DNA from 2 places in the Exiguobacterium sp. s34 genome. Region 2 is predicted to be linked to the other one. Evidence: a T-box and tRNA genes for the amino acid it is inferred to sense, from the RefSeq annotation. Region 2 holds a T-box; the other holds one or more tRNA genes.
What was found. A T-box is a leader RNA that pairs with one kind of tRNA and senses whether it is charged. The one in region 2 lies ahead of KNO87_RS05810 (valine--tRNA ligase), so its partner is inferred to be a tRNA-Val.

Region 1: it encodes a tRNA-Val, which carries the amino acid that the T-box ahead of KNO87_RS05810 (valine--tRNA ligase) is inferred to sense. The anticodon was not compared.

The regions. Positions count from the first base shown of each region.
Region 1 covers NZ_JACSKE010000006.1:77,036-81,406, forward strand. The annotation lists gene KNO87_RS12785 (alpha/beta hydrolase) at 1-606, opposite strand, end outside; gene KNO87_RS12790 (TetR/AcrR family transcriptional regulator) at 720-1,301, shown strand; gene KNO87_RS12795 (DMT family transporter) at 1,294-1,638, shown strand; gene KNO87_RS12800 (DMT family transporter) at 1,635-1,949, shown strand; gene KNO87_RS12805 (GNAT family N-acetyltransferase) at 2,021-2,578, shown strand; tRNA gene KNO87_RS12810 (tRNA-Val) at 2,666-2,738, shown strand; gene KNO87_RS12815 (DUF554 domain-containing protein) at 2,888-3,586, shown strand; gene KNO87_RS12820 (pyrroline-5-carboxylate reductase family protein) at 3,620-4,371, opposite strand, start outside.
Region 2 covers NZ_JACSKE010000002.1:424,879-429,249, forward strand. The annotation lists gene KNO87_RS05810 (valine--tRNA ligase) at 1-2,454, opposite strand, end outside; T-box leader at 2,512-2,734, opposite strand; gene hemL (glutamate-1-semialdehyde 2,1-aminomutase) at 2,782-4,086, opposite strand; gene hemB (porphobilinogen synthase) at 4,083-4,371, opposite strand, start outside.

The DNA.
Region 1 (4,371 bases), on a different contig from region 2:
TTCATTCGTCCCGATATCCATATACAGTTTCCCTGTGAAGTCCACTTGTTGTAACGCCTGGATTAAAGGATCGAGGTTCGCCCAAGCGGCGGTGGAGAGAGAGCCGACTCTTTTGATGGAAGGGTAGGTCGCCATCATATATAAAGAGATGACCCCTCCCATCGAACTCCCCATGACACCGACATCGTCTGGGTCTGTCGCATACTCCTTGTCGATTCGTGGTTTTAACTCCTTCATGAGCCAATCTGTATACATACGACCTTGGCCACCAAGTGTCGGTCGTGTTTTCGCAAGTTCGGGTCCGATACGGCGATATAACATCTCATCTTCCTCGTACGAATACTCGTCATAGCGGTCCAACCAGTTCGGAGCGCTCGCAATGGCAACGACCATAAGGGGGAGTCGGAGTGTATCGATGCAACGGTCAATCTCCCAGCCTTCTCCATATGTAGCAGTGCTTCCGGAGAATACGTTTTGCCCGTCATGCATATAAAGGACGGGCAGTGGGGTGTCGGTATCGACCCAGTCTGGCCGAAACACGCGGACAATCCGTTTTTGACCACGCATCTTCTCTGTTGGGATGGACACGTTCAATTGTTCAATCATCTTTTTTCACCTCTTTCATCTTGTATTGTGGAGAATCAAGAAAGAAATGACAATCACCAACATTGACTACCTACCGTTCGTTAGGTAAAGTGGTCGGGAGGAGAGTGAGACTGGTGAATACAAAAGATAAGATTATGCAATCTGCGCGAACGCGGTTTGCCCGTGAAGGATATGAAGGATTGTCACTCGCGGCAGTAGCTGAAGATGTAGGGATTCGTAAAGCTTCTTTATACGCCCATATCGATGGGAAAGAGCAACTGTTTAAGCAAGTCGTGACCGATATGGCGAATCGTTACGAAAAGGCTTGGCGACAAACGTGCGAGGATACCGTAAATCGATCCCCTTTAGAACGGATTGATTCGATTGTGCGTACACTCACGTCATTCTTTAGCGATCATGAGACGTGGATGTTGACGAAACGAATGCTACTCGTACCACCTCCAGAATTTCGGGATTATATCGAAGAAGTCATTGGAAAAGTGGAGACGGAGCTAAAAGGATTTGAAAAAGAACAGTTCCGTCTTGCGATGGAGCGTGGAGATTTACCGTCGCAGCCACTCGATGAACTTTATGCTGCATACTATTGTTTTTTAGACGGCGCTTTGCTGTCTTTGTTTACGTTTGAAGATGACAGGGAGATGCGACAACGAGCCGCCTTCCGAATCTTTAAGAAAGGGGTGGGATGGAATGAATAAGGAAAGAGTCGCTTGGATTTCTCTCTTGTTCGCAGGATTGCTAGAAATCATATGGGCTACGACGATGAAGCTATCGGAAGGATTTACGGTGCTTGTTCCGACGCTATGGACGATTGTTCTGTTGATTGTCAGTTTCGGTTTGTTAGCCAAAGCATTCCGGGTTCTCCCAGCAGGTACCGGCTATGCCGTCTTTACGGGAATCGGAGCGGTCGGTACGGTGATTGTCGGTGCTCTTCTTTTTGATGAGGCGCTCAGTGGTTGGAAGCTCTTGCTTGTGACGACGTTGATCATCGGCATCATCGGATTGAAGCAAGTGACAGGAGGGGAAGAAGCATGAGTTGGGTATTTTTGATTGGTGCAGGCATTGCTGAGATGACGGCCGTCTTCTTTATGGGAAAATCAAAAGGGTATCAAATTCTAAAATGGTCGGTATTGTCGATTTTGTCGTTCGCGCTTAGTTTCTATTGGTTATCGAAATCACTTGAAGATATTCCGTTAAGTCTGGCTTATTCCATTTGGGTCGGGATTGGTGCGGCAGGTGGCGTCATTCTAGGTATGCTCTATTTAAATGAATCAAGAAGTCGTTGGCGCATTTTTTATTTGATGATGATTATTGGCAGTGTGATCGGATTAAAAGTTGTATCGTAAAGGATTGAAACAAGCTGAAAACGGGAATTGAATAATTCAGATTATGAGATGGAAGAAAGGGGCGGAAAACGATGCATCTTGTTGAGTTGCAATCCGAACGTTTGCGGTTTGAACCGTACACAATCTCTGATTTCTATTTTGTTAAGTCGCTTCTCCAAGATCCTCGGGTGATGCGCTTCATCAGTCCGGACGGGAGACCGTATACAGACGAACAAACAATCGAATGGTTCGAACGTCAATTGGCCCGGTATGAAACAGGACGCCAGACGGGGCTATTGAAGTTGATGACGTTCGAAAGTGATGAACCGATTGGTCATGCCGGTACACTGCTCCATGATTTAGATGGCAAACTTGAGTTAGAAGTCGGCTATTGGTTGTCACCAAAGCATTGGCACATGGGTTACGGGCGTGAAGCAGCTGCGCGGTTGATGCAGTATGCCTTTACCGAAGGGGAAAAGGAAATCATTTCGCTCATTCATCCAGATAACGTTCCGTCTCAGCGCGTGGCGAAAGCGAACGGTCTTCATTGGGACCGCGACACGTTATACCAGAACATGCTCGTATCTGTTTATGCAGGTGATTTGGAACGCCTCTGCCGGCATATCGACCGCCAACAAATGACGCGTTAAAAAAAGTACAAAAAACTTTTAAAAAGTTGTTGCCAACTTAATAGTTTCTTGATATATTAATAGTGTCCTTAAGAGAGGACACGACCTGATTCTGTAGCTCAGCTGGGAGAGCGCTACCTTGACAGGGTAGAGGTCGCTGGTTCGAGCCCAGTCAGAATCACTTGGGTGCCAAACCCTCGAGAAACCCACCGGAACATGGGTTTCCGCGAAGCCACTTCTTGCGAGAAGTGGCTCTTTTTTTGTATATTGACATGGCGCGAAAGCAATTGGTATATTCCTCTCAATACATAATGAAACGGGGAATGCAAAATGGTGTTAACAGGAACCCTCGTCAATGCCGGACTAATCGTCATCGGGTCATTGTTAGGTCTCTTATTCCACCGCATTCCAGAGCGTATGAAAGAGACGGTGACGGCAGCGATCGGACTTGCGGTCATCTTGCTTGGCATTCAAATGGGGATGAAGAGTGAAAACTTCTTGATTGTCATCGGAAGTCTTGTCGTCGGGTCTGCGCTCGGGGAATGGTGGAAGCTAGATGAAGTATTGAATGAAATCGGCTACCGACTTGAGCGGCGTCTCGGGAGTCAATCGAGTGTAGCGGAAGGATTCGTCACAGCAACGCTCATCTTCGTGATTGGTGCAATGGCCATCATTGGTGCGCTCGATAGTGGGTTACGTGGCGATCATGACGTGTTGTATACGAAAGGGTTGATTGATGGATTTACAGCCCTCGTGTTAAGTTCGACGCTCGGAATCGGGGTCATGTTCTCGGCCGTTCCGGTGTTATTGTATCAAGGTGGAATCGCATTACTCGCCATTCAAATCATGAAATTCATTCCAGAGTCGCTCATGGATAGCTTTATTTTAGAGATGACCGCTACCGGTGGTGTCATGATTGTGGCGATTGGCTTGAATTTGGTCGGAATCACAAAAATTCGTGTGGCGAACTTATTGCCAGGGATTTTAGTAGTGGCACTCATTGTGTCGGTTATACATATGATGACATAAAAAATGGACGGAAGCGTGGCTTCCGTCCATTTTTTATGGTTTCTCCATGATTTCATGGTCTTCTTTGGCACTTTCACGTAAGGCTGAAGCCATCACGTCGGCAAGGTTGCGGTCTCGTAACACGCCGACACCACGGTCGGTCGGTCCACCTGGAGCGGCGACGTCAGCAATGAGTTCATTCGTCTCACGTGTTTCATGTGACAGTAACTCTGCAGAGCCTTTCATCGCCTGAGCCACAATTTGACGAGCCGTCGCTTCGTCGTATCCGACATCGGTCAAGACCGGAGTCATCGCCCCAACGATCTCATAAAAGAAGGCCGGGCTACAACCCGCGGCTGCCATGAAGGCAGACATCGTCTTCGCATCCGTGATGGCCGTTCGACCGACACGCTCAAAGAGGGCAGTTGCTTTCGCGCGATCGGCTTCATCTGTTTCAGGACCGAACCATAAGCCTGTCATCCCGCTCCGATATGCGACCGGCGTGTTTGGCATCGCGCATACGGCAGGAAGTCCTGAAGCTTCTTCTAATTGGCTCGGTTCGATATGTGCCGCAACCGATACAAGTAGTGGGGTCTTCCACTCTTTTGATTCCACGTATGGAATGACGCCGTCCGGTTGCATCGCTAGTACGACGATGTCATAGTCGTTCACGTTTTCTTCTTCGACGGTGTGTACGCCGAGTTCATCTTGTAGGAAGTTCAAGCGTTCCCGATCACTTCGATTTGTCATGGTAATTTGTGTCGGTTCGATTCCCGAGTCAATCCACCCTCGAACGAGCGCTTCAC
Region 2 (4,371 bases):
GAAGTTGATGAGGTCTGCGAGCGGGATGAAGAGCTCAGCACCCGTCATGATCGCTGACATCGACTTGTCCGGAGCCGTGAGACCACGTCCGATTTCAAGCTCTGTCGCGTTCGTGAACTTGCCGATCGTCATTTCGTTCGCGCTCAAGTAACCTTGTGTCGCATCGTCGCTCGTCGAGATGAAGAGCTGGATCGGTTTTGACATCGGTGCATTCACTTCGGCACGGATGTTACGAACCGAGCGGATGACGTTCATCACAGCTTCAAATGCTGGAACCGAGTCTGCGAAGTGAAGGTCGTCACGACGCGTCGGGTAGCTTGCACGAACGATTGAATCGCCTTCGTGCGGCAAGTGCTGCCAGATTTCTTCTGTGAGGAACGGCATGAACGGGTGCATGAGACGCATGATCGAATCAAGCGTGTGTGCGAGGACCGAACGTGTCGTGTGCTTCGCTGCTTCGTCCTCACCGTAGAGCGTGAGTTTCGCCATCTCGATGTACCAGTTACAGAACTCTTCCCAGATGAAGTTGTACAGGTAACGACCTGCTTCACCGAACTCGTACTTGTCGACGAGGCGTGTCACTTGATCGATTGTATCGTTCAAGCGTGTCAAGATCCATTTGTCCGCAAGTGTCTTCTCGCCCGTGAGGTCGATGTCTTCGACTTTGAGTCCGTCCATGTTCATGAGTGCGAAACGGCTTGCGTTCCAAATCTTGTTCGAGAAGTTCCATGTCGACTCGATCTTCTCCCAATAGAAACGAAGGTCGTTCCCTGGTGTCGACCCCGTGAGGAGGAACCAACGGAGTGAATCCGCTCCGTACTGGTCGATGACTTCCATCGGGTCAACGCCGTTACCGAGAGATTTCGACATCTTGCGTCCTTCCGAGTCGCGGATGAGACCGTGGATGAGAACATCGTTGAACGGTTGCTTCCCTGTGAACTCGAGTGATTGGAAAATCATGCGTGATACCCAGAAGAAGATGATGTCGTATCCCGTGACGAGTGCGCTCGTTGGGAAGTAACGGTTGAAGTCCGGTGCGTCCGTGTCCGGCCAGCCCATCGTTGAGAACGGCCAAAGCGCTGACGAGAACCATGTGTCGAGGACGTCCTCGTCTTGTGTCCAGTTCTCACTGTCCGCTGGCGCTTCTTTTCCTACATACACTTCGCCTGTCTCGTTATGGTACCAAGCCGGGATGCGGTGGCCCCACCAAAGTTGACGGCTGATACACCAGTCGCGGATGTTCTCCATCCAACGGAGGTATGTGCCTTCGAAGCGTTCTGGGACGAAGTTGACTTTCGTGTCGTCGTTTCCTTGTGCTTCGAGCGCCGCTTTTGAGAGTGGCTCCATGTCAACGAACCATTGTTTCGAAAGGTATGGCTCGATGACTGCGCCTGAACGCTCTGAGTGACCGACCGAGTGCGTGTGCGGCTCAATCTTCACGAGTGTGCCGTCCGCCTCTAAGTCTTTGACGAGTTGCTTGCGGCATTCGAAGCGGTCAAGCCCTTCGTACTTGCCAGCGTTCTCGTTCATCTTCCCGCCTTCGTCCATGACAAGGATGCGTGGAAGCTCGTGACGGTTCCCGATTTCAAAGTCGTTCGGGTCGTGGGCTGGCGTGATCTTCACGCAACCTGTACCGAACTCCATGTCGACGTAGTCGTCCGCAACAATCGGGATCTCACGGTTCATGACCGGAAGCATGATCGTCTTGCCGATGAGGTGCGCGTAACGCTCATCTTTCGGGTTGACGGCAACCGCTGTATCGCCGAGCATCGTCTCTGGACGTGTCGTTGCGATCTCGATGTGACCTGAGCCGTCAGCGAGTGGGTATTTCATGTGATAGAACGCACCCTCGACTTCTTGGTAAATAACCTCGATATCCGAAACGGCCGTCTTTTGTGCCGGGTCCCAGTTGACGATATATTCGCCACGGTAGATCAAGCCTTTTTCATACAAACGAACGAATACTTCTTGAACGGCTTTTGAGAGCCCTTCGTCGAGTGTGAAACGCTCACGTGAGTAGTCGAGGCCAAGACCGAGTTTTGACCATTGGTCGCGGATCGTCTTCGCGTACTCGTCTTTCCACTCCCACGTCTTCTCGAGGAACTTCTCACGTCCGAGGTCGTAGCGCATGATGCCTTCTTCACGGAGCTTTTGTTCGACCTTCGCTTGTGTCGCGATGCCGGCATGGTCCATCCCTGGGAGCCAGAGCACGTCATAGCCTTGCATACGCTTGAGGCGTGTCAACAAGTCTTGGAGCGTCGTGTCCCAAGCGTGACCGAGGTGAAGTTTCCCCGTAACGTTCGGTGGCGGGATGACGATCGTGTACGGTTGTTTCGAATCGTCCTCGTCTGCTTTAAATACATCGTTTTCTAACCAGTAGTCGTACCATTTTGACTCCGTCGCACTAGGATCGTACTTCGTCGGCATGGTAATTTCATTTGTCTCATGGGCCATGTGTGGCGCCTCCTCTATATGTTAATGAACACAAAAACGGCTTCTCTCGTCCTATACGCTAAGGACGAAAGAAGCCGTGATCTTCCGCGGTACCACCTTAGTTCGCCAACAAAGTGGCGCACTCAAAATCGAATAACGGTCGATGGACCGAACTTTCCTACTCCATTCAGAAAGTCAGCTCCGAGGCGACTTCCGCGTCCATCCCTCGCAACCTTTCACCAAGCGGTCGCGTCTCTAAAAGGAATGAATGATGCGTACTACTCCTCATCAAAGCCATTCATCGTATCTGTTAGATAATTGTAGCGACAGAAACGTCAGCAGTCAAGATTAGAGCGAAAACTCTTCTTGAAGCTCTTTAAATGTCGCTTCGACCGCTGCGATCGTCTTCTCGATATCCTCATCCGTATGAGCCGTCGAGAGGAACAATCCTTCGAACTGTGACGGTGGCAAGAATACGCCGCGCGCAGCCATCTTCTGATAGTACGAACGGAACATCTCGAGGTTTGCTGATTTCGCTTTCTCGAAGTTCGTCACTTTCTCGTTCGTGAAGAAGAAACCGAACATCGAGCCGGCACGGTTCGTGTCGTGCGGGATGTTGTATTTCTCACCGGCCTGCGTGAATCCTTCCGCGAGACGGTCTGCTTTACGCTCAAACTCCGCGTAGTGCTCAGGCTTCAGTTGCGAGAGTGTCGTGTAACCGGCAATCATCGCGAGCGGGTTACCCGAGAGCGTCCCTGCTTGATAGATCGGACCTTGCGGTGCAATCTGTTCCATGATTTCGCGTTTCCCGCCGTAAGCACCGACCGGAAGTCCGCCGCCGATGACCTTACCGAGACATGTGAGGTCCGGTGTGACACCGAAGTATCCTTGGGCACAGTTGTATCCGACACGGAAGCCCGTCATGACCTCATCAAAGATGAGGAGCGCGCCGTTTTGTTCCGTGATCTCACGAAGTCCTTCGAGGAACCCTGGTTGTGGTGGCACGAAGCCCATGTTTCCTGCGGCTGGTTCGACGATGACGCCGGCGAGATCGTCGCCGTATTTCTCAAAAGCAACTCGGACTGCGTCCAAGTCATTGTAAGGAACCGTGAGCGTATGGCTCGCGAGCTCTTTCGGCACACCTGGTGAGTCTGGGAGACCGAGTGTCGCCACACCAGATCCTGCTTTGATGAGAAGCGAGTCCCCGTGTCCGTGATAACATCCTTCGAACTTCAAGATCTTCGTCTTCCCTGTATAGCCGCGTGCGAGGCGAAGTGCCGCCATCGTCGCTTCCGTACCCGAGTTGACCATGCGAACCATCTCGATCGATGGGACGCGGTCGATGACGAGTTCTGCCATCTTCGTCTCAAGCTCGGTCGGCGTCCCGAACGTCCAGCCTTTTTCAGCTTGTTCTTGAATCGCCTTCGTGACGACAGGGTCACGGTGACCGAGGATGAGCGGTCCCCATGAGAGGACGTAATCGATATACTCGTTGCCGTCGATGTCGTAGACGCGTGAACCTTCACCGCGTTCTGCGAAAATTGGCGTCATGCCGACCGATTTATAGGCACGGACCGGACTGTTGACACCGCCTGGCATGAGCGGGCGGGCTTGTTCGAACGCTTCTTGTGAGCGCGTTTGGTTGTATGTCATGCGTAGTCTCCTTCCAAATAGCGACAGACGTCTTTTGCAAAATACGTGACGATGAGATCGGCACCGGCACGTTTGAATCCGACCATCGTCTCCATGACGATGCGTTCTTCGTCGACCCAGTCATTGAGTGACGCAGCTTTAATCATCGCGTACTCTCCGCTCACGTTATACGCCACGATCGGCATATCGAGTGAGTCGCGCATGTCACGGATGATGTCCATGAATGCGAGAGCCGGTTTGACGATCATGAAGTCGGCACCTTGCTCCACGTCCGATTGTGACTCG